One region of the Pseudoalteromonas sp. Of7M-16 genome, then DNA from elsewhere that is predicted to be linked to it. Evidence: predicted binding sites of a transcription regulator. Region 1 holds the regulator's gene; each other region holds the start of a gene.
The links. The regulator sigma-54, encoded in region 1, starts transcription at its own class of promoters, with help from an activator protein. The targets are predictions, from matches to a motif close to GTTGGCACGNNNNTNGNNT.
Positions count from the first base shown of each region.

Region 1 (6,163 bases):
TAGTCAGGACTACGCTTCCTGCTAACGCAGGATCTATCTTCATACGCTTTAAAAGCAAGGGGATACTCGCTCCAGCGATCCCGGCAGCAACCAAATTCATAAACATGGCAAAGGCTATCACTGCACCAAGCTTAAAGTCCCACTGCCAAAGGGCTACTACACCCGCGATTAACAAAGACCACAGCACGCCATTGAGCGCGCCGATAGCAAGCTCTTTACCAAGTAAAAACCTTTGGTTAGTTTGATTGACATGGCCTAAAGCAATACCACGGATCACCAGTGTTAAGGTCTGGCTACCTGCAACTCCACCCATGCTGGGTACTATGCCATTGAGTACCGCTAGAATGGGTAAAATATCGAGCGTACTTTCAAAAAAGCTGGCGACAAAGGCTGCAAGTAGTGCTGTTAGTAAATTGATCCCAAGCCAAATTGAGCGTCTTTGGCTACTTTTCATAACAGGTGCAAAGGTATCTTCCTCATCCTCTAGACCTGCCATACTCATTAAGCTATGTTCGGCATCCTCTCTAATTACATCAACGATATCATCAATGGTGATCCTGCCTAATAGCTGCGTTTGATCATCGACTACCGGTGCCGAAATCCAATTGTGGCGCTCAAATAGCTGGGCTACTTCGCTTTCGGGCATTGTCACTGGGATCGTTTCTCTTTCCTCGTTCATCAGCTCTTGTACGAGCTTGTCTGGAGGATTAGTCAGCAATATACCTATGGGTAAAGAGCCCAAAAAGCGGTTTTCTTTGTCGACGACATAAAGGTCGTCGGTACCTTGTGGTAATTCTTCTTTTAATCGCAAATAGCGCAGTACCACATCTAAACTTACATCAGGTCGAATGGTGATGGTATCACCATTCATCAATGCTCCAGCAGAGTCTTCATTGTATGACAGTGCGAGTGTGGCACGTGCTCTATCTTGGCTATCCATTGCACTGATAACATCTTGATAGACAGGGACGGGCAAGCTACGCAGAACTTCACCTAAGTCATCATCGTCCATATCTTCCGTGGCTGCCGCGATTAACTCAGGCTCCATTTTGGCAATTATACTTAGTCGGACGTCTTCAGATAGCTCTTCAAGTACATCCCCCTGGATATCGGGATCAACTAATTGCCATAAGGCTGTTCTAATTTTATGAGGCGATGATTCGAGTAGTAGTGCTGTATCACATGGTGGGATCTCTGCCAATGTCTGTCTGACTTGAACGAACTGTCCACTGTTTATTGCTTTAGTTACTTGCTGTAATTGTTCCAGTGTATAGTCTTGTTCAAAAACGTCAGGCATAGGCTTCCAAATTTCAATTTAAGAATTAGTGATAGTGTTTTTTGATTAGCCATCCAGGACGGCTAATATGTATCCCACTAGATATGTTGACAGTGATCAACCTTGCGGCCATTACTGCCTTAGCATTCTAAAGTTATGGCGTTCAAAATAAATAGATCTGGGAGATCCTATCCGCGCCGTGCCAAATTACTGTAAAAGTGAAAATAATATAATGATTATAGCTGCTTAAATTAAAAGTATTGTATTACAGTTTATTTGCAGTAACAGATCTGTTGGGACAAAAAGTAGAACCCTCACAGCTCATTCGAAGTTAGACGTCATTCTGATTCATGGAACTTATCTTCAATGAGATTTCCAATTGCGAGCAAAGCGTCTTGTGCATCGGGACCTGTGCAGGTTACTTTAACTTCTTTACCCTGACTGCTTTCCAGCAGCAACAGAGCCAATACGCTGTCTCCTGGCGCACTTTTATCACCTTGATATAGAGTAACTTGAGCGTTAAATTGAGTAGACAACTGTGCTAGTACTGTTGCTGCTCGAGCATGTAAACCCAACTTATTTTTTATTAGAAAAACGCCTTCGTATTCTCGCGTCATTACTCTTGTTCTCGGTGACGAATCTTGACATTGGAGTGAGTCCTTTGAAAGCGCTCTCCAAGTGTTTGAGCCAAGTATACAGAGCGGTGTTGACCACCAGTACAACCTATGGCGATTGTTAAGTAGCTTCGATTATTACGCTCTAAGTGTGGTAGCCAAGTTTGCATAAAAGTCTGAATTTGCCAAACAAACTTTTGAACTATGCTATGGCTTGATAAATAATCCACTACGGGCTGATCTAAGCCTGTTAAGGGCTTCAATTCAGGCTCCCAATGCGGGTTTGGTAAAAAACGTGCATCAAAGACATAATCAGCCTCTTTAGGGATCCCGTGCTTAAACCCGAATGACTCGAACGTGATAATAAGCTGTTTGTCTTTTTGCCCGAGGATTTTTTCACGTACACTTTCTGCTAACTGATGAACACTGAGATCTGTGGTATCTATGGTGACATCAGCACGGCGGATTAACACATCAAGTAAGTTGCGCTCTTGTTTTATGGCCAAGTCTAGAGGTAAGTCGTTTAAAGACAGCGGGTGTAAGCGTCGCGTTTCAGAAAAGCGTTTAACCAGAGTTTGATCGTCACAATCTAAATAAAAAACACGTGGTTTCGCAAAACCAGGTAAATACTCTAAGATATCATGAAATTCTTGTTGCTCTTTAGGTAAGTTTCTAACATCGATGCTTACCGCAATTTTATTGTAGCTATCAGAGACACTGCGAACTAGAGCAGGCAGCAGGTTAACTGGAATATTATCAGCGCAGTAATAACCCAAGTCTTCTAAAACTCTTAATGCAACAGATTTACCTGAGCCAGAGCGGCCACTGATAATTATGAGTTCCACGTTTAATTCCTATTATTTATCAAACTCAACAAGGACTTGATGAAGCTCGCTATCATTACTTGCTTGCCTAAGTCGTTTACAAAAAGCTTTGTTATTTAGTTTACCAGCGATACTGGCTAAGGTCTCTAAATGTTGTTTATTTTCACCGTCTGGTACGATGAGTGCAACAAAAATGTCCACATTGCGATCGTCATAGGCATCAAAAGGAATGGCTTGTTGGTTTACAAGTATGATGGCAATAATGTTATTTAAACCTGGCAACCTGCCATGCGGGATCGCTATCCCTTTACCTATCCCTGTACTGCCTAGCTTTTCGCGGTTTAAAAGTGCTTCTAGAATCTCATGTTGATTGGCACTTGGAATTTTTGACTGCGCCAGCTCACTAATATATTGAAGTATTCTTTTTTTACTATTAAAAAGGACCGCAGCTTTGCTACAGTCCTCGGAAATGAGTGTGCTAAGTTTCATGATTTAGTGTCGAGTTAGCTTCTCTTTATGTTTAATCACTTGTCGATCTAGCTTATCAATCAAACCATCAATTGCTGCATACATATCTTTATGCTCTGTAGAAGCAAACAATTCACCTCCGTTGACATGCAATGTGGCTTCTGCTTTTTGTATGAGTTTTTCGACATCTAAGATTACATGTACGTTGTTGATGTGATCAAAATGCCTTTCTAGCTTCGCAAACTTACTCGTTACGTAGTCTCTTAATGAATCGGTAATTTCTACATGGCGACCAGTTAAATTTAGTTGCATAAGCATTTTTCCTTCTTTTGTTACGCCTAAATCAAGCTCTTACGTTGATTAGACGGTGGAATAGCCAAAGACTCTCGGTATTTGGCAATAGTACGTCTTGCCACCTTAATACCTTGATCAGCTAATACATCTGCAATTTTGCTATCACTTAAAGGCTTAGCAGCGTTTTCAGCAGCAATTAGCTTTTTGATGAGTGCTCGGATCGCTGTGGAAGAACATTCACCACCATTCTCGGTACTAACGTGGCTCGAGAAGAAGTATTTCAATTCATAAATGCCACGAGGCGTGTGCATGTATTTTTGCGTTGTTACTCGAGATATTGTCGACTCGTGCATGTCAACCATTTCAGCAACATCATTGAGTACCATAGGTCTCATTGCCTCAGGGCCATGTTCAAAGAATGCCTGTTGTTGCTGCACAATGCAATTAGTAACTTTCAATAAAGTTTCATTTCTGCTTTCAAGGCTTTTAATAAACCATTTTGCTTCTTGTAAATGAGAGCGAATGAATTGACTGTCACTGCTTGATTTTACAGAGCGAGACATAGCAGCATAATGATCGTTAACTCTTATTTTAGGCATAGAATCAGGGTTTAGCTCAACAACCCAACGTCCCTTGACCTTTTTAACGGAGACATCGGGGATTACGTAATCGGCCTCTTCTTGCACTATACTTGCAGCAGGCTTAGGGTTTAAGCTGTGGATCAACGTCATCACTTCTTTTAGCTCACCTTCTTTGAGCTTTGTTTTCTTCATGATAGTACGATAATCACGATTCGCTAATAGATCGATATGTTCATCGATAACTAGCTTGGTTTGTTCAAGCCAAGGCGTGCCTGCCGCAAATTGATTGAGTTGCACAATTAAGCATTCCTGAAGGCTTCGAGCGGCGATCCCTACTGGGTCAAAGAGTTGGATGCGTTTTAGGACAGCTTCAACTTCATCGAGCTCGACGGGGTCTTGATCATTGTCGAGATTCAAGCTTTCTAAAATGTCTTCGCACGATACTGTTAAAATGCCAGAGTCATCTACACCCTCAACAATTGACAGTGCGATCAACCTGTCCGTCGCGCTAAATGGTGTGAGCTCAAGCTGCCACATCAAGTATTCTTGCAAGCTTTCAGTTGTCTGTCCTTGGTAGACGCTTTCATCTTCAGGCATAGGCCCTGATGAACTTACCGGCGCCGCACTGATGTATTCATCCCAAGTCACATCCATCGCCATCTCATCGCTGAGGGTCTCTTTATTTAGAGCTGTATCAGTGTCTTGTTCATAATCGCTGATCTGTGGCTCAGGGATCTCCTCAGAGCTGGACTCTGCTTTTTCGCTTGCCTGTGATTGCTCTTGCGTTTTGTCTAGACCGTTGTCAAAAGATTCTTGTTCGTTTTCTTCTACTTCCAATAAAGGATTGCTGTCCAGCGCTTCTTGAATTTCTTGCTGGAGGTCTAATGTGCTCAACTGCAGCAGGCGTATCGCTTGCTGTAGTTGTGGTGTCATTGTTAATTGCTGCCCCATGCGCAGCTGTAGCGATTGCCTCATGTATCTCTAACAATCCTTTCTGTTGTTACGCTTATTCTTAACTATAGCCTGAATTGTTCGCCTAAGTAGACATCTCGGACTGTTTGATCCGCTAAAACATGTTCAGGGCTACCTGAAGCAATTAATTCACCATGGGAAACAATATAGGCTTTTTCACATACATCCAATGTTTCACGTACATTGTGATCTGTGATCAACACACCGATTCCACGATTTTTTAAATGCTCAATAATTTTCTTTATATCTAACACTGAAATGGGATCAACGCCAGCAAAAGGCTCATCTAATAGAATAAATTTTGGATCTGCGGCTAAAGCGCGAGCAATTTCTACTCGACGACGCTCTCCACCGGAAAGCGCCATTCCTAAACTAGAGCGAATATGTTGAATATTAAATTCGTCCAATAATTCGTTTAGTATCGTTTCACGCTGAGCTTTATTTAGGTCTTTACGTGTTTCCAAAATAGCCATTAAATTTTGATAAACCGTCAACTTTCTGAATATCGATGACTCTTGTGGTAAATAGCCGATCCCCATACGTGCGCGGCTATGCATTGGCAGCAAGGTGATATCCTGCTGATCAATATGAATGCTGCCTTTGTCACTTGGCACTAAACCCACAATCATATAAAAAGTGGTGGTTTTACCTGCGCCATTAGGCCCTAGCAATCCCACAATGCTTCCAGCTTCAACACTGAGTTCGACGTTTTTTACAACTTGTCTGCCTTTGTAGCTTTTGGCGAGTGCTGTGGCTTTTAGTGTGCTCACTGTTGCTCCTTGTTACCATCTTGTTTTTTATCAACAGGGAGTAAGACAGTTCTTACACGCTTACCTTCGTCATTGGCTTTTTGTGCGCTGATCAGCTGTTTCTCCATATCGTAGAGAATTTCTTGAGCGGAAATCTTTTGACCAGCTTGACTGATCTCTGCGTTGCCTTTGATTGTCAGAAGACGATTTGCTACATCGTAACGCACTTCGTTGGCGCTGGCTTTTAGTAGTGAGCCATCAGTTTGTCGTTCCTGAAAGATTGCTGGGGAACCAGTTGCAACTAATAATTGTTTATTTTCGCCTAGCTCCTCTCGTCTGTGCACTTCAAGTCGATCGGCAAAGATTTTTCTCTGGCCATGAATAA
Region 1 is NZ_JAKRFY010000003.1:279,651-285,813, reverse strand. It holds gene mgtE (magnesium transporter) at 1-1,297, opposite strand, end outside; gene MHN81_RS05015 (HPr family phosphocarrier protein) at 1,615-1,893, opposite strand; gene rapZ (RNase adapter RapZ) at 1,893-2,735, opposite strand; gene ptsN (PTS IIA-like nitrogen regulatory protein PtsN) at 2,748-3,203, opposite strand; gene hpf (ribosome hibernation promoting factor) at 3,207-3,494, opposite strand; gene MHN81_RS04995 (RNA polymerase factor sigma-54) at 3,521-5,032, opposite strand; gene lptB (LPS export ABC transporter ATP-binding protein) at 5,074-5,799, opposite strand; gene lptA (lipopolysaccharide transport periplasmic protein LptA) at 5,796-6,163, opposite strand, start outside.

Region 2 (6,163 bases), on a different contig from region 1:
CATCGACCAATGTGCCCAAGTTGTAGTCTTTTTGCAGTGCCGTTAAGTATATTGCAGGTTTGACCAAAGAGCCGACACTGCGCCTTGTATCCAACACTCGATTAAAGCCAGAAAAACGCATCTGCCTACCTGCCACCAATGCAGATACTCCAGACTTTTCTGCATTTACAGACAACATGGCCACTTCCAGTCCTGAAGTACCAAAGCGACGCTCTAAATAAGGTAAGCCAGATGTGATAGCTTCTTCCATCGCACTTTGTTTTTGCAATTCAAAGTAGGTAAATATCCTCACACCTGCGTGAATAATATCATCATTTGGCACCAGGCCTTTCAGCTCTCGATTTACCAACTCCAGATACCCCGGATAAGACTGAAGTAAACTTTCTTTTAGCGGCTGAATCTCAATTTTACGCTCTAGCGACTGACGATATTCAGTGGTTGTGATGATGCCATTTTCTGCCATCAGTCTAAGTACGAGATCTCGACGTTCCATAGTCCGCTCTTGGTATCGTCGCGGGTTGTAATAAGAAGGCCCTTTAACCATCGCAACTAACAGCGCAATTTGGTCAAACTCTAACTCATCTACAGGCTTAGCAAAGTAAAATTCCGAAGCTAGCCCCATACCATGTACACCTTGGTTGTATGCTTGACCCAAATAAACTTCATTGAGGTAAGCTTCCAAAATTTCATCTTTGCTATATCGGTAGTCCAAAATCAACGCGATAAAAGCTTCATTGATTTTGCGTACAATTGAACGTTCACGTGTCAGGTAGAAATTTTTAGCCAACTGCTGAGTGAGCGTACTACCCCCTTGCACTGTTCTTCCCGCTCGAATATTACTGTAAAGGGCACGCATTATTGACCATACGGATACTCCGTGGTGCTCATAAAAATTGCGATCTTCGACGGCCAATAGCGCTTGTTTGAGTACATTGGGAAATTTATCTAAAGGAACAAACTCTCGGTCTTGATTGGTTTCATTCCCGATCCGAGCAATTTGCACAGGTTCTAGACGCTCAGATGAAGTTCTTCTACCACTCTTATCAACGACACTTGCCAGTTTTTTTCCGGCAAAGTTAAGCGTAAATACTTTTGCCGACTCTTCGCCTTCATAAAACTCAAAAGCGCGACGATATATGGTGACCGTGCGACCTTGAACCAGATATTGACCCGTTCTTTTAATGCGATTTACTCGAGAATAATTTAGTCGTTCCAACTCCCAAATCACTTCATCTTCTGACAAATACTGATCTGGATAAAAGGTCATAGCTCGTGCATATACTTGCACTGGAAGTTGCCACTTATTGCCTTCAAACTGCTTACTCACTTTCGCATCTAGGTATACAACGTACATAGCAACCGCACAGCAAACTGCTAGACCACCTTTCCAAAATAGCGACCAAAGCGTTTGTAAAACCCGGGATTTAAATACCCCTAAGCGCTGCTTTATAGGCATTTTTTTAGAATTTGATGACTTCTTAGTTGTGCGCTTCGACTTTGATTTTTTTGCAGGGGTACGTTTTTTATCTGACATTTACCGGAGTAATTTTTACGATATCTAGAATGATGCTAGAGTAACTTAGATTAACGGCCACTGAAACCAAAAAAGCAGGCTAAAGCCTGCTTTTTTAATCTTTTTAACTGCTAGTGGTTACGTATCGTGACAAACTCTGGATACGCGTCAACCCCGCAGTCATGCTGGTCCATACCACTGAGTTCCTCTTCTTCGCTAACTCGGATCCCCATGGTCTTTTTCAAAAGCGCCCAGACCAAATAAGAGGTAACAAACACAAAACCGAGAATGGACATGAGACCAATTAACTGAGATACAAAATTGGCTTCGTCATTTGAAAATGGCACCATCATTACCCCTAAGCATCCACATACACCATGAACAGAAATAGCACCGACCGGATCATCAATTTTAAATTTATCCAATGTAACGATACTGAACACCACCAAACTGCCACCCAGTGCACCTATGATACATGCTAAAAGCGGTGTTGGAGAGGCAGGCTCCGCGGTAATACTCACCAACCCAGCCAGTGCACCATTTAAAATCATCGTTAAATCCGCTTTTTTCCACATAATTTTGCATACTAGTAGTGCTGATATCGCGCCTGCAGCAGCGGCAGCATTGGTATTGAGCATGATCTGACTCACCGCAATGGCGTTTTCTTTGTCTGCTATAAACAACTGAGACCCTCCGTTAAAGCCAAACCACCCCATCCATAAAATAAAGGTACCGAGTGTTGCTAGTGGTAAATTAGAACCAGGGATCGGGTATATTTCACCGTGCTTACCATACTTTCCTTTTCTCGCTCCCAATAGCAAAACTCCTGCAAGTGCAGCCGCAGCCCCCGCGCCATGAACAATTGCCGAACCAGCAAAGTCAACAAAACCCAGTTCAGATAAAAATCCAGCTCCCCAACTCCAATAACCTTGAATTGGATAAATAACACCAGTCAATACCACGGTAAACAATAAAAACGCCCATAGCTTCATCCGTTCGGCAACTGCGCCTGAGACAATAGACATAGCCGTGGCTACAAAAACTACCTGAAAGAAAAAATCAGACTCTAGTGCATGATCCGCATCCGCTGAGGCTTCGCCAATCAATGCTCCAAAACTTGGGACAAATCCACCTTCTGAATTTCCTACATACATAATGTTATAACCAATCAACAAATACATGGTGCAAGCGATCGCATACAATGCGATATTCTTGGTTAAAATTTCGGTGGTATTTTTTGATCTGACCAATCCCGCCTCTAACATGGCAAACCCCGCAGCCATCCACATCACTAAAACGCCCGATATCAAGAAGTAAAACGTGTTGAGCGAGAATTGTAATTCTATAATTGTGTTGTCCATCAGTTGCCTCTCAAATTGCTTCTTCGTCTAATTCGCCAGTACGGATCCGCACTATTTGCTCTAGGTCATACACAAAAATTTTACCATCGCCGATTTTTCCGGTATTGGCTGCTTGTGTTAACGTATCTACAACTCGCTGACAATTTTCACTGTGTGTTGCTATTTCGAGTTTTATTTTTGGAATAAAGTCGACTTGATACTCAGCACCTCGATATAACTCAGTGTGGCCTCGTTGTCTGCCAAACCCTTTGACATCGACAACCGTCATGCCTTCAATACCTAATTCGGCGAGCGCCTCGCGAACTTCATCCAATTTAAATGGCTTGATAATCGCACTTATCATTTTCATCGTTGACCTCCAGAGGAGTGTGATTCCTGTTGTTGATGGAATTCACAATCCAACCTTTGTGCCAATAAAATTAATTTTTATTAATCAATGAGATAAAACTTGAAATGAGATGGGGAATTGCAAAAAGTGCACTTAGGTGGTGCACTCTTCCAGTATTTGATTTGATTTGGTGCAGGCACCAACTGCACTATTGCGGCCTTGTGCTTTTGCTTGATACAAAGCTTTATCAGCGTGACGCATTACCTCACTCAACGTGGGAAATTCACATCTTGCGATACCTATACTTACAGTGCAATGTAACTTGTGTTCATCTATGGAGAAAATGTTCTTGGCAAACTTTCTTCGGAAGCCATCAAACGCAGCTTTTGCCTTCTGTATATCTTGCTCAGCTAACAACACAGCAAACTCCTCTCCACCGACTCGTGAAACGAGGCTATCTGAGAATGAATCCGTCAACAGCTGAGCAACTTGGGTAAGGATACTATCCCCACCTAAATGACCGTATTTATCATTGATTTCTTTAAACAGGTCCAAGTCTAGCAAGGCTAAACAGCTATGTTGTAAACCTGTTTTAAGCAATTTATCCATTTGTTGGCAGAAATAACGGCGGTTATATAAGCCTGTGAGATAATCTCGATGAGCATAATCTTTAATATCAGCAATTAAATTTAATTGCTCCATTGTTTGCATTACTCGGCAATGAAACTCTTCGTTCATAAAAGGTTTCATTAAAAAATCATTGGCACCATATTTAATAAACTTAGCAGAAAGGCCGTGAGTTCCAGCACCAGACAACCCTACAATCGCAAGGTCATCACGCCCCCGGAAATTACGCACCGCTTTGACCAATTCAAAACCATCCATCGTTGGCATAGCATAATCGGTAAGTAGGAGTTTAATTTCATGCTCAGCTTTTAGCATAGTAAGCGCTTGCTCACCATCTTGCGCTTCAAAAACTGTAAATAGCTGCTTTTCTAACATTTGCCTCATTACTGCTCGACTGATCATTGAGTCATCGGCAATGAGTGCTTTACAGCCCTGATTTCTTAACAATCGACTGACGAGTTTAATCGCATACAAGTAGGAATCACGATTATCCTTAATCACATAATCGACCACGCCCATTTCGAGCATCTGTTGGCGGCTATATTCATCAATTTTTGATGTCAGTACGACTGTGGGTACATTGTGGCTCAAAGTTAACTGCACCACCTCTGCGTCCATCGCATCAGGTAAAGTTAGATCGACCAAGGCCAAGGTGTAGCGGTTGCTTTTTAGTAATGCTTTACTTTCCTTGAGTGACCAAGCAAAGTCTATATCGACATTTAAATGTTGTGATGCCAAATGGCGTAAGATCTGTTGAACAACCTTACTATCTTCAACAATTAATACTTTTTGCATGGAAGCTTTCTCTAGTGACTGCAATGAGAGATGTAGTTACACAAGAATTTAACAGGGCTAAATACTTTAATACTACAGACATAAGGGTGAAATATACGCGATTTTTGTGACAAAAAAAACCTGCATCGCCCCTAATTGGTAAACAAATTGTAATAGGCTGCGAATATTGCTATTTAGTCTCATTCACTTTGAATTCAGCGTAAAAAAAGCATTAAATGGACACTATTAGTGAATTTTGAGGATTACCATGACCGCTGTACCTAAAATAATATCAGGTCTATTGTTGCTTTGCATTAGCGCAGCCAGTGCTGCCAATGTTAAACAAGCTGAAAAATTAAGTTTTGATATTGATCATCAAATTACCACAAAGCATAAAGCAACGATAAATGGCACACGCCTAAATTATACGGTCTCAACTGGTACGCAACCACTATGGGACAATGAAGGCAACCCAATCGCCTCACTACACTATACTTATTACAAAAAAGATAAGGTCAAAGATCTTTCTAAGCGCCCACTCCTTATCTCATTTAATGGTGGCCCAGGCTCAGCATCTGTATGGATGCACATCGCATATACCGGACCTAGAGTATTAAAAATCGATGATGAAGGCTTCCCTGTTCAACCCTACGGGCTTAGAGATAATCCATACTCGGTGTTAGACACAACCGACATCGTATTTGTAAACCCTGTCAATACTGGGTATTCAAGAATGCTACCTGACGGCAACGGAAAAATGCCAAGTAAAGAATTGCAAAAAAAGCAGTTTTTTGGAGTCAACGCTGATGTCAAATACCTTGCAACTTGGCTAAATACTTTTATCAACCGCCATGACAGAGCGCTATCGCCTAAGTTTTTGATCGGAGAAAGTTACGGTACGACACGTGTTGCTGGACTGGCTCATGAGCTGCAAAATAAGCAATGGATGTACTTAAATGGGGTTATTTTGGTCTCTCCTACCGATATTGGTATTAAGCGAGACGGACCTGTAAAAGCAGCAAATCGCTTGCCGTATTTCGCCGCCACTGCATGGTACCATAAAGCTCTCAGCGAGGAGCTGCAAAATAAAGACCTACTTGAACTGCTAGAAGAGGTCGAAGCTTATACACTGAACCACTATTTACCAGCCTTGGCCAAAGGTGCCATGATCAGCGCACAAGAGAAACAATCCGTGATCACTCAAGTTGCCAAGTATGCGGGTTTATCTGAGCTATTTGTCGCACAAAATAACTTGGACATTCCAAATTCCGCGTTTTGGAAAGAGCTTCTTCGCGAGAGAGAATTTACGGTCGGCCGACTAGATTCACGCTACCTGGGCATAGACAAACGTGCCGCTGGTGACATACCTGATTACTGGCCAGAGCTAACGTCTTGGTTGCATTCATTCACGCCAGCAATTAATCATTATTTCCGCCAAGAGCTAAATTATAAAACTGACATCAAATACAATATGTTTGGTCCAGTGCGTCCTTGGGATAGAACCAAAAATAACGTGGGTGAACGTTTGCGCTTAGCAATGGCACAAAACCCTTATCTACA
Region 2 is NZ_JAKRFY010000015.1:95,294-101,456, reverse strand. It holds gene mrcB (penicillin-binding protein 1B) at 1-1,534, opposite strand, end outside; gene MHN81_RS16080 (ammonium transporter) at 1,645-2,874, opposite strand; gene MHN81_RS16075 (P-II family nitrogen regulator) at 2,885-3,223, opposite strand; gene MHN81_RS16070 (response regulator) at 3,356-4,624, opposite strand; gene MHN81_RS16065 (carboxypeptidase C (cathepsin A)) at 4,872-6,163, shown strand, end outside.
Region 2: MHN81_RS16075 (P-II family nitrogen regulator) is a predicted target of sigma-54. The motif match lies at 3,271-3,289, and genes of this name have one in related genera.

Region 3 (6,163 bases), on a different contig from region 1:
TTGAACTGTTTCCTAAAACAGAGGTGTCTGTTGCTGGCATCGTTAGGAAGTGCGTATTAATTTTGACTTCCGCAGCACCTTTTCTCGGTGTGTCTGAATAGACCCAATTACCATTTTCATCTTTCCAGCGGTACACCTTTTTATCAGCATAGGCAGCATGGCTCGCTAGACATAATATTATTACTAACCACAGTCGACTCACCACAACCTCACCCTAAAAATTGAACAGTGTTAAAGCACATTATCATTGTCTCATTCTCAACATTGTGCAAGCGCTATTACTCACTGTTTAACTGTAGAGGTTTTACCGCGATTTTGCCATAAAAAAGCCCGCTATTGCGGGCTTGAGAACACATATGATTTAAGCGCGCATTTACACTATTAAATGCAACGAACATTGCGCATAGGTAACGAGCTACCTCTGTTCGCTGCGAGCATATTTTTCGTTATACGCTGTAGTACATTTCGAACTCAACAGGGTGAGTTGTCATGTTCAGCTTTTCAACTTCTTGAGACTTAAGTGCAATGTAAGCATCAATTAAGTCATCAGTGAATACACCGCCCTGAGTTAAGAATTCACGGTCAGCGTCAAGAGATGCCAACGCCTCATCAAGTGATGCTGCAACAGTTGGGATTTCTGCAGCTTCCTCAGCAGGTAGATCGTAAAGATCTTTGTCCATTGCATCGCCAGGGTGGATTTTGTTTTTGATACCGTCTAGGCCAGCCATTAGCATTGCAGAAAACGCAAGGTATGGGTTAGCTGTTGGGTCAGGGAAACGTACTTCGATACGACGTGCTTTCTCTGAAGGTACAACAGGAATACGGATTGAAGCTGAACGGTTACGTGCAGAGTATGCAAGCATTACTGGCGCTTCAAACCCTGGTACTAGACGCTTGTATGAGTTAGTTGAAGCGTTTGCAAACGCGTTGATTGCTTTAGCGTGCTTGATGATACCACCAATGTAGTAAAGTGCATCTTCAGATAGACCGCCATATTTGTCACCTGCGAAGATGTTTTGGCCATCTTTACCTAGAGACTGGTGGCAGTGCATACCAGAACCATTGTCACCTACAACTGGCTTAGGCATGAATGTCGCTGTTTTGCCGTAGTGGTGTGCCATGTTGTGGATAACGTACTTCATCTCTTGGATTTCGTCCGCTTTAATAACCATAGTATTGAAGCGCGTAGCGATCTCGTTTTGACCTGCTGTTGCTACTTCATGGTGGTGTGCTTCTACAACTTGACCAAACTCTTCAAGTACTAGACAAGTAGCACTTCTCCAGTCTTGTGAAGAGTCTACTGGTGCAACTGGGAAGTAACCACCTTTCACGCCTGGACGGTGGCCTGTGTTGCCTTCGTCGTAGCTCTTGTCAGAGTTCCAAGATGCTTCTTCTGAGTCGATAGAGTACATAGAGCCAGACATGTCAGTTTTGTATTTAACATCGTCGAATAAGAAGAATTCTGGCTCAGGACCGAATAGTACTGTGTCTGCAATACCTGTAGAGCGCATATAGTCTTCTGCGCGCTTGGCAACTGAACGAGGGTCACGCTCATAGCCTTGCATTGTAGAAGGCTCAAGTACGTCACAGCGTACGATCATAGTCGTTTCTTCAGCAAATGGGTCAAGCTTAACTGTGCTTGCATCTGGCATTAATACCATGTCAGATTCGTTAATGCCTTTCCAACCAGCAATTGACGAGCCGTCGAACATTTTACCGTCTTCAAAGAAGTCTTCATCGGCTTGGTGATGAGGGATTGAAACGTGTTGTTCTTTACCTTTTGTGTCCGTGAAACGTAAATCTACAAACTTAACTTCATTCTCTTTAATAAAATCTAAAACCGATTGTGACATGTGTCCTCCGACTCGTGGGTTATTTTTTGCTGCAATAATTTGCTTAACTGCGCTTCTCTAAGCGTGATCTGTGCCAGAATTTTAAGTTATTGAAAATTAATATTTAATTGTTTTTCATATAGCAAGTAATGGACAATTGAACTAAATAGGTGCACCAATTAAGTACGGGCTGCACTATTTTGGTGCGTTTGCTGTGGCTGGTTGTGCCATTGACTATTCCAGCCACTCCAATACTTTGAGTGTATGCAAAAATGCGTGACTAGTACATGTTGGCTGAGTAGCGGGGTCGTAGTTACAAATGATGTGTAGCATATCTATGTGACTTATTGGTAGTACAAATAAACCAGCCGCCACGACAAGCCAAAAACAACGTCTCAGGAAGGAAATTATCGTGACGCTATATTTGGGCTGGCGGCTGGTTTGAACCATAATTAGGCCCCTTTTAATGCATACTGTGCCGGTCGGCGAATGATTTTCCAGGTTGATAGCAAGGTGATACCAATGACTAGACTTGCTATTAGAGCGACCGGGATAAACCAACTCCATACAGTCATCATTTGCATAATAGGCGTTGAAGCTGCGCTAAAGTAGCCGATAAGTAAAGCACAGGTAGCCGAAGTGGCTGCGATTAAAAATGGCAGCATGTTTTCTGCAAGTACCAATTTGAAAATGGCCAAAGGCGTTGCACCAATTGACATTCTAATACCGAGCTCATAACGCCTTAGGGCAATTGCATAGCTAAATACGCCGTAAATCCCAATACCTGCTAAAATCACCGCCACGGCTGAGAGCACAATAGTAAAGATGCTAGCGACACGCTGTGATTTGAGGTGTGAGGACAAAATTTGCTCCGTGGTTTGTAAGTCATAAACGCGTATTTGTGAGTGTACTTGCGCCAGCAAATCATTGATGCTTTGTCGAGTTAGTTGCACATTGGGCTTTGTTTCGACCACGATAATAGGGTATCCAGTATTTACGCGAGGACGATAGGTCCTAGAGATTGGAGGTTGGTTTGGCAAATTCAAATCACCTACGATACCCACCACGGTGATGGGTTCATTTGAGTTGCGTGCATACAATTTAGCGCCAATCGGCTCTTTTCCAGAGGCTTTGATCATATTCGCCATAAATTCGTTGATGATCACAACAGGTGCTCTATCTCTGGCTTCAGCGTCAGTAAAGTGTCGCCCCTGCGTTAAAGTTAGGCCGAATGTTTCAAAATAGCCGCGTGTACCCCAAACGCGCTTGTGTGTCACGATAGGCTTATCCATCCCGGGCTCTAATTGCGAATGATATGAGGAGAACTGTTCTAACCAATAAGAGATAGGTGGATAACTCCCAACACCTGCACGCACAACGTCACTGTGTTGATTAAGTTGCTCTGTCGCGTCTAGCACAAGTGTGGCGCGCTGTTCCGGCGACATGTCAGTGAGCAAGGTGCCAACGTTTAAAGCGATCTGTGCAGTATTTTCAGTATTGATATGAGTTGGTGCTGTGAGCTGTGCCCAGCTTTGTTTGAAAATACTCACACATAACACCAGCAATGAGATGCAAAAAAATACCTGCATTGATACCAGTACTTGGCGCGTACGCTTAGAGACTTGTACGCCAGAACCCTTGCCACTGCTTTGCAATGCACCAATAATGGCATTGTAATTCAGTTGCTTGCTGACCACCCAAGCGAGCGCGAAATTAAGAATGAGTGTTAAAGCAATCGCAAATAGCACAGTGTTCATGTTGAGGCTGAGTTCATCTAAACGTGCAAGCGGACCTGCATATCCAGCTTTTAATAAGCCCAAAATAAGGCTTACAATACCGGTGGCAACAATGAGTGCGGCAGCGAATAGCAAGGATAATTCAACCAGTACTTGTTTGAATAAGTGGTGAGGTTGTGCGCCCAGTGCTGCTTGAATAGCAAAAGCGCGTTGTTGCTCAACAGCACGAGATAAGACGAGGTTACCTATGTTACTGAGGGCGATAAGAAGTAGCACCACACTGCCTGCTAACATCATGATACTGGTATTGCCTGCATCGCCAATAATGCGCTCTTTATACGTTGTAAAACGCCATTTAACTTCGGTATTTGCCACAGTGGGATCATCCGCAACCGCTGCTGGATAGCGTGCCATCAGCCAATTATTGAGTGCTAGCTGAGTACGGTTGATATCTGCATCTTTGGCTAGTTTACCTACCAAGTGCACCTGATTGGAGGAAAATGTCCAAACTGGATCTGGAGTATCGCGATAGTCATAAGGGAACCACACATCGGTGCGCCAAGTGGGGGTTGCCAATACAGGCTCAGCGAAGTGTTCAGCAGTCACGCCAACGATGATAAAGCTGATGCCTTTGAAAGTCACAGAACGGTATAGCACTTCACTACTGCCACCGAAGTGAGTTTGCCAGACATCATATGAGATAATGGCAACAGGCTGATTGCTGTCGAGTCCTTCATCTTTTGTAAAGTGACGCCCTAGTGCCAGCGGTGCGTCGATGATCTGCATAAACTCGGGTGTGATGGCGCCAGTATTAAAGGTTGGACTGTTTGGCAAGCTTTGTTCAACATCTATGCTGATATTGTGTAGCGCGAAAGTCTCGATCCCAGGGTGTTGATCTTTATAGGCTTCAATTGCGCCGAGAAAGGGCAGGTAATTTTCACGCTTTACTTCACCGTCAGCGAGTAGCTGACCTTGCACTAGGATCAGCCTATCCTGATCAGGGTAAGGCAGCGGGGCGGCAATGATTTGGTAGTTCAAGTTATACATAGCCACCATCACACCTAAAGTGACGCCTAAGGTCATGATGATGGTAAGTGCATAGCTCTTAACTCGTGCTAGGCTTTTGATAGCGATTAATAAATTGTGTTTCAACATAATGGCACCTACTTACTGTGCTAGTGGAATTTCAAACGCAAGCTTAGTGTCGCTATGCTCTTCGCTATCGATGATTTTGCCATCGAGCAAATGTAACTGCCGAGTAGCCATGTCGGCATAGCGCGGATCATGTGTCACCATGCACAAGGTGGTGCCTTCAGCATTGAGCTGTTGCAACATGGCCATCACCGCATCGCCGTTGATTGAATCTAGGTTTCCTGTTGGCTCATCGACTAACAACATGCTCGGCTGACCAACCAGTGCTCTGGCAATGGCGATACGTTGTTGTTGGCCTCCGGAAAGTTGATTGGGTTTGTGGCTGGCACGATGGCTCATGTCGACTTTAGCTAGGCAAGTTTCCACTGCTTGCTTGATTTGCTGTTCTGGCAACGGCTCTTTTCGATACCTCAGTGGCAGCGCTACATTGTCGTAGACTGTCAGTTCATCAATCAGGTTAAATGACTGGAATATAAAACCGATTTTTTCATTACGAATATAAGCTGATTGTGCCAAAGTAAGCTGGCTGACCTCTTCGCCCTCAATTTGATACTTCCCTGAGCTGGGCATATCCAGTAGCCCTAAAATGGACAGTAAAGTTGATTTACCGCAGCCAGAGGGGCCACAGATTGACACAAAGTCACCGCGATAAATGGTCAAATCTATGCCTCTAAGTGCATGGGTTTCCATTTCTTCGGTGCAGAATACTTTGGTTACACCTGACATTGTTAATACACTTTCTTTCATGTCTAATTCCTTGCTTTTATTTTTGTTATCGGGTTCAAAGTAATGTGATGGTTTTATGTTCACTGTGTTGTGTCATGTCTGAGAGAATGACTCGTTGGTTTTCCTGTGCACCTTCTAAAACTTGCAAGTGTCGACCTGCGTCTGCGCCAAATCGTACTGTGGTTGCAACGGCTTGCTCGCCTTGGATTACGTATAACTCAGCCGCACTATGGGCTTGCTTATTAGCTGGACGTTCTACATATAAAGCATTATTTAATTGGTTGGTGAGGATCTCGGCTTCTACGCTTAATTCTGGTCTTGCAGACTCAGGTACGCCCTCGGAAAATGACAGCTCAACCTCGATGGTGCCATCTTGAACTTGTGGCGTGATGCGAGTCACGGTGGCTGGAACACGTTCACGGCGAGTATCGATAGTTGCTGATTGTCCGACTTTGATTTGCTCTGCTTTTGACTGCGGTACGCGGATCAGCGCTTGTAAGTCCGAATTACTCCCTACCTGTGCCAGTTCTTGACCTGCAGACACACTTTGTCCAAGCTCAACAGCTAGGCGTTGGATGGTGCCGCTGATCCCCGCTGTGACTTCCAGTTGCTGAGCGCGTTGCTCCAATCTGGCTAAGTTAGAGCGCGCTTGATTCACTTGTTGCTGAGAGATTTCAATATCCTCTTGATGTAGTTGAGCAAGCTGAGTTATACGCT
Region 3 is NZ_JAKRFY010000017.1:122,735-128,897, reverse strand. It holds gene MHN81_RS17555 (DUF4124 domain-containing protein) at 1-205, opposite strand, end outside; gene glnA (glutamate--ammonia ligase) at 447-1,853, opposite strand; gene MHN81_RS17545 (ABC transporter permease) at 2,285-4,723, opposite strand; gene MHN81_RS17540 (ABC transporter ATP-binding protein) at 4,736-5,467, opposite strand; gene MHN81_RS17535 (HlyD family efflux transporter periplasmic adaptor subunit) at 5,502-6,163, opposite strand, start outside.
Region 3: glnA (glutamate--ammonia ligase) is a predicted target of sigma-54. The motif match lies at 1,913-1,931, and genes of this name have one in related genera.

Region 4 (6,163 bases), on a different contig from region 1:
TCTATACTATCCAACAAAGCCATTTTACCTTTACTTTGGCAATACTTTCCAAACCACCCCAATTTACTACCTGCTTATTTTGGTGATCAAAAACACAAACTAGACGCACAAAAAGGCAGTGTTAAGAAACCAATTTTCTCTCGTGAGGGCGCAAATATCGAAATATTGAAAGAGGGGAAAGTAATAGCGCATTCGCCTGGCACTTATGGAGATGAAGGGTACATATATCAGGAGTTTAAAGCACTTCCCAATTTTGCAGGTGAACATATCGTGGTCGGCAGTTGGGTGATAGGCGACCAACCAGCAGGGATTGGGCTTAGAGCTGATACGAGTTTAATCACACAAGATTTGAGCCGTTTCGTACCGCACGTAATTTTGGGTTGATAACACTGTTCAAAGTGACAAAAAAGCAGTCTCTCGACTGCTTTTTTTGATTAGGATTTCTTCTGGTAAATTATCCCAGGATTACAACGTAACATTTCAAAGTCATTACTTAATCCCGCCATGGACTCCGATGCTCCCAAGAACAAATAACCATTTGGATTCAGTGCCTGAGCAAACTGAGAAATGATTTTCGCTTTGACTTCTGGAGAAAAATAAATCAATACGTTACGACAGAAGATAACATCAAACTTACCCAATAACGCGTAGGAATCAAGCAGGTTTAAATGACGGAAATTGACCATTTTACGAATTGGGTCAACAACACGCGCCATTCCATTACCACTGTCCATGAAAAACTTTTTACGTCTCTCAGGAGATAACCCTCGCGCCAGTGCTAAGGCGTCATACTCGGCATTTTTACACATATCCAACATGGTGTTAGAAATATCTGTACCCACCACTTGGGCGCCCATTTTTAGCGCGCCAGGGTTTTGCGATTGATACTCACTTGTTGACATCGCAATCGAGTAAGGCTCTTGGCCTGAAGAGCTCGCCGCTGACCAAATCTTGACAGGTCTACGTAAATCCTTAAATTCAGGATAAATCTTCTTTTTAAGCAGTTCAAACGGGTATTGATCTCGAAACCACAAAGTCTCATTCGTCGTCATCGCATCGACCACTGCAGCTCTAAGCTGTCTTTCGTGTGGGCTGAGCGTTTTTGTCACCAATGACGATAATGAATCGACATTAAACCGGGACATTAAAGGCGCAAGGCGGCTTTTGACCAAATAAAGCTTATTATCGCCAAGTACTATGCCACACTGCTGCTCTAAAAAGGTGCGAAACTGATCGTACTCGCTTTGCTCTAAATGTTTATTTTCCAAGGTTTACCACCACTTATTAATCACAATGAACCCATTTTTTCACAGCCGAAGCCAGCTCATCCGGGTTAAATTTGGCAATAAAGTCATCTGCACCCACTTTTTCAATCATTGCCTGATTGAATACCCCACTGAGTGAAGTATGTAAGATGACATGTAAAGGCGCTAGCTTAGGATCTGCCTTAATTTCAGCCGTTAAGGTATAACCATCCATTTCTGGCATCTCTACATCAGAAATTAATAACCCAACACGCTCTGTGATATCGTTTTGGCAATCTACTTCTGCAATTTCTTTGAGTCTGATCAGCGCTTCTTTACCATTTTTCGCTAGTTCAGTTTGCACGCCCAAAGGTTCAAGTGCTCTTTTTACTTGGTTTCGTGCAACGGCAGAGTCATCTGCAATAAATACAATACGCTCACCGAGATCTTTTTGCATCTCACCGTCTGCGACAATATCTTGACTAACTTCCGTATTTATTGGGCAGATCTCGTTCAATATTTTTTCAACGTCAAGGATCTCAACCAGCTCTTCCTCGATTTCTGTCACCGCTGTCACGTAAGAATATCGACCAGCTCCTGATGGCGGAGGCATGATACGTTCCCAATTCATATTCACGATGCGCTCAACTGCACCAACCAAAAAGCCCTGCACAGAGCGATTGTATTCGGCAATGATCACAAAACAATTTTTAATATCTTCAATTGGGGGCCCACCCACCGCAAGCGACATGTCAATTACGGAAATAGTTTGGCCACGAATATGTGCAACACCACGCACATACGAATTAGATTTTGGCATGGCGGTAAGAGGTGGGCACTGCAATACTTCTCTTACTTTAAAAACATTGATACCGAAGCGTTGGCGCCCCTTCAAACGAAAGAGTAATAGTTCAAGTCGGTTTTGACCCACCAACTGTGTTCGTTGGTTAACTGAGTCTAAAATACCTGCCATTTCATTCTCCTACTCAAAATACAGCTTATCGGAACAATGTTTGCTTGTCATATAGCATTCAAAGTTGCCCTTGAAGCGGTGAAGCAATTCACGCAAAATCTTTATACCTTGTTTCACCCCATAAGCATAGTCGAAACATCATGAGTTTGTTAAAAAATACAATTGCAGTTCAATTCTTTCTCATTTTGGCATATTTTTTAGCCAAGCAGCCTGTTTACGCTCACACCTATGAGCCAGTACAAATTCAGGAAGTCGCAATAAAGTATGTGGAAAAACATACCACTGAGGACCCAAAAGGGGAAGTCAATGTCTCTGCATTGCCGCTGGATTCACGGCTCCCTAATCGGCAATGTAAGTCGCCATTAAAAGTTTCTAGCAAAGCCTCACCTCCATTTAATCGTCAAGTTACCGTACAAGTTCGCTGCAACGACAAAAAGAACTGGGTACAGTTTGTGCATATAAAAATAGAAACTTTATACCCGGTCATAGTCAGTACTCAGCAGCTGGATAAAGGCACGGTTTTGCAAGCTGGCGACTTAAAAATGGCAATGCGACCAAAACACTTTGTTCGCGCTTCAAACATTGATAGCATTGATATGTTAGTTGGTAGTAAAACGAAACGTCGCATCCAAGCTGACAAAGCCATCAATTTACGTCATGTTTGTATGGTTTGTAAGGGAGACTCTGTCATAATAGTGGCTGGCAATGGGCACTTTGCTATCAAAACTCAGGGGATCGCCCTGCAAGATGGCAATCTCGGCGAGCAAATTCGTGTAAAAAATGTAAAATCAGGGAAAACCATCCGAGCACGCGTAAAAGATGTTGATTCCGTTGCGGTCAATATTTAAAATTTTTGCTAAAGTTAGTAGTGGAATGGTCGATAAAAAGACTGAAACAACTATTTTATATGGGTCAATGTCATGGTTAATAACATTAACGGTCAAAATCAGCCAAACAATGTTGCTAATAATATTAAGCAACAACGTGCTGAATTGCAAAGAAATGATGCAAGTAATACGGCAACAAAACCTGCTGCTCAACAAAAAGCGGCTTCAGACTCGGTTAGCTTGACGCCACAGGCACAGCAATTAAAAGGCTTGCAAGACAAAGCGCAGCAAACGCCGGCATTCGATAGTAAGAAAGTAGAAGAGCTTAAAAAAGCCATTGCAGAAGGTAAGTATCAGGTTGATGCTGAGAAACTTGCCAAAAATATAGCGGCATTTGAATTCGATTTATATGGATAAAGATATTGAGCTGTGTATACAGCAACTTACGGCACAAATTACATCACTAGAAGCTTTGACCCAGCTTCTAGACGATGAACTTAACGCGCTTAGCTCTAGAAATGGCGATGGCCTAAAAGACATCGCGCGGCAAAAAATTACCTTCTTAAATACAATACAGAAGACTGATAAAAGTTTATCAACTTACCCTAAAGAGTTGTTTCAAGACCCAGATGTGGCGCCCTTAACGGAGCAAATAAATTTATTGCTACTTAAATGCAAAAATCAAAACGAAGTGAATGCAAAAGCAGCTCATTTGGCGCACATGACAGTACGTGAATTGAAAGAGATTTTGATCGGTAGGCCAATGTCGACCACCTACACAGAAGAAGGAAATGTGGTTGAAAACGTAGGCGAAATCGTCAAAAACCTCAAAGCCTAAGTTAATCTTAGCGGCAAAAAAAGCACTGTACCGACAGTGCTTTTTTAGTTAGACATGACTAGTAATAGGTGACTCGTTGAATTTTCTTCGGTTTTACCTGACCAATATAAAGGTCATATACGGTTTTCATATCAAGCTCCAACTCTGTGGTATAAATATCACCGACCGCATATGATTTGAGCACTCGGGCACCTCGGATCACCCCTTGAACTTGGCTACGCAAGCCGTCATTTTGCGCAACTACACCCCTTACGGTCGTCGTGGCGTTGAGCTGGTGGCCATAGACTTGCTCAGCTAGCTCTCGATACGCTTCCAATTTAGACACTTTAATTGCCATAAGCATTTTTTCACTATCGGTCGCTCCAGGCTGTGCATCCAATGGCGCGTACCCTATCGCTTTTAAAACCGGGTAGCTGTCTGGTTGAACGTAACTATATTCTACATGTTTGTCGATAATTGAACTGCAGCCAGCAAGACCTACCACTACACCTATGGCTAAAATTTTGCTAATTTTAAATAACTTTCGCATATGTTACCGACTCCTAATCACGCCAAATTGCCTTTGTGTTTATACAGCATGCACAAATTGCGCCAATGCTATTGGCATAGGATTTGCTGAACTATGAAATAGAAGTCAAATTTTTGATATGGTATTAAACGATGAAAAAAGTGAGTAGTACAGCTCTTGTAGCCTGTTTACTAAGCTTTGGTGCTCAAGCAGAATGGTTTGAAGTAACAGGGTATGCAAATGCATACACAACTGACAGAGCGGCGGCAAGGCAAGAAGCAGTCCAAGATGCCATAACACAAGCGCTGATTTTTTCTGGTGCAACCGTATCAAGTATTCAAACGCTCGCAGATGGCGTGCTTGCACAAGATCACATCAAAATAAAAAGCCATGGCGAAATCCAAGAGATCAATCTAGTCTCAGAAAACACACAAGATGGTGTTATGAGTGTGACTCTTCACTTAGATATTTTCCCTAAACAACAGCAGTGCCCCGAAGAGTCGTTTAATAAACAGATCACGATAACACAAAGTCAACTGATGCAACCTCATCAAGCCAGGCTAGGTCAAATTTTTGACATACATAAATCAACCAGCGAGCGCATGTATCAGACATTGATGCAGCGCAATATGTCGGTCAAGCCTATTCCATTTATAGATAAAAGCATTAATGTACGCGCGTTCTTTTCACAAAACTTTGATTACGACGCCCAGCTTATTGAGAGCCTAACAGCCTCAAGCAATAGCCAATATGTATTGCTCAGCCAAATAACCGACCTCGCCAGTACACAGCAATTAAATAGTGACTATGCTTTTTGGCAAGATGACGAATACGTGAGAAGTTTCAAAATAGACTTTGCCGCTTTCGACGCAATCAGCAAAGATAAAGTGTGGCAACAACACTATAGCGTTACAGGCGTGTGGCCCTATGAAAAAACCAAGATCATTGACGTATATAGCGACACCTTTTGGCATACTGACTATGGCAAACGCATTCAAGGTGTTTTTAATAGCCTTGCACAAGATCTAAACCAAGCATTTTCATGTTTGCCAACAAAAGGTAGGATCCTTCATAAAGACCAAGATCAGGTTGTAATTAACTTAGGCAGTGCCCATGGATTGCAAGAAGGGCAGATTTTGAGTATTGCACATCGCAGTGACGTAGCAGGTGAGAGAAACCAGTTTTTTACTCGTAGTATTCAAACAATCAATCGGGTCAAGGTGACACAAGTTAACGCTCAAAATGCCATCGCGAAAAATATAAACAGCAGACCGATGAATAATATTCAAATAAACGATATTGTCGAGCTTATCATCGCCCCCAGCGAAGACTTTGCGCTTTAACGCGGCTTCTCTAGTGCCTGTTAAATTCACATTGTAGCGGCTGGCGTCCCCGGTAGGAATCGAACCTACATCAAAGCCTTAGGAGGGCCCCGTTTTATCCATTAAACTACGGGGACACGCCATCACATCAAAGATTAAACCCTTGATTGTGCGGTTACATTTATAACAGCGCTAAACCCTAAATGACAAGTATATTTTAAAAATAGTACGCAAAAACAGAAACCTAAATGCGCAACTAAGATATGGAGTTATAAATGAGCTAGTTGTGGTGCAATGGCTTGACTACATATAACAGTCAAGCCTAGCTTATCGATAAGTGACTGTCGCACTGGGGTGAAGTATAAAATAGGGAATAATGACATTACTGCTTGCCACGACCAAACGACTATCAAAATCCAACAGTCGAGAGTTGACCTCAACTCCCCTATCG
Region 4 is NZ_JAKRFY010000008.1:267,817-273,979, forward strand. It holds gene MHN81_RS10940 (glutathionylspermidine synthase family protein) at 1-384, shown strand, start outside; gene MHN81_RS10945 (protein-glutamate O-methyltransferase CheR) at 435-1,268, opposite strand; gene MHN81_RS10950 (chemotaxis protein CheV) at 1,285-2,217, opposite strand; gene flgA (flagellar basal body P-ring formation chaperone FlgA) at 2,358-3,065, shown strand; gene flgM (flagellar biosynthesis anti-sigma factor FlgM) at 3,138-3,461, shown strand; gene flgN (flagellar export chaperone FlgN) at 3,454-3,882, shown strand; gene MHN81_RS10970 (LPP20 family lipoprotein) at 3,941-4,411, opposite strand; gene MHN81_RS10975 (flagellar assembly protein T N-terminal domain-containing protein) at 4,543-5,733, shown strand; tRNA gene MHN81_RS10980 (tRNA-Arg) at 5,775-5,849, opposite strand; gene MHN81_RS10985 (FlgO family outer membrane protein) at 6,040-6,163, opposite strand, start outside.
Region 4: MHN81_RS10975 (flagellar assembly protein T N-terminal domain-containing protein) is a predicted target of sigma-54. The motif match lies at 4,482-4,500, and genes of this name have one in related genera.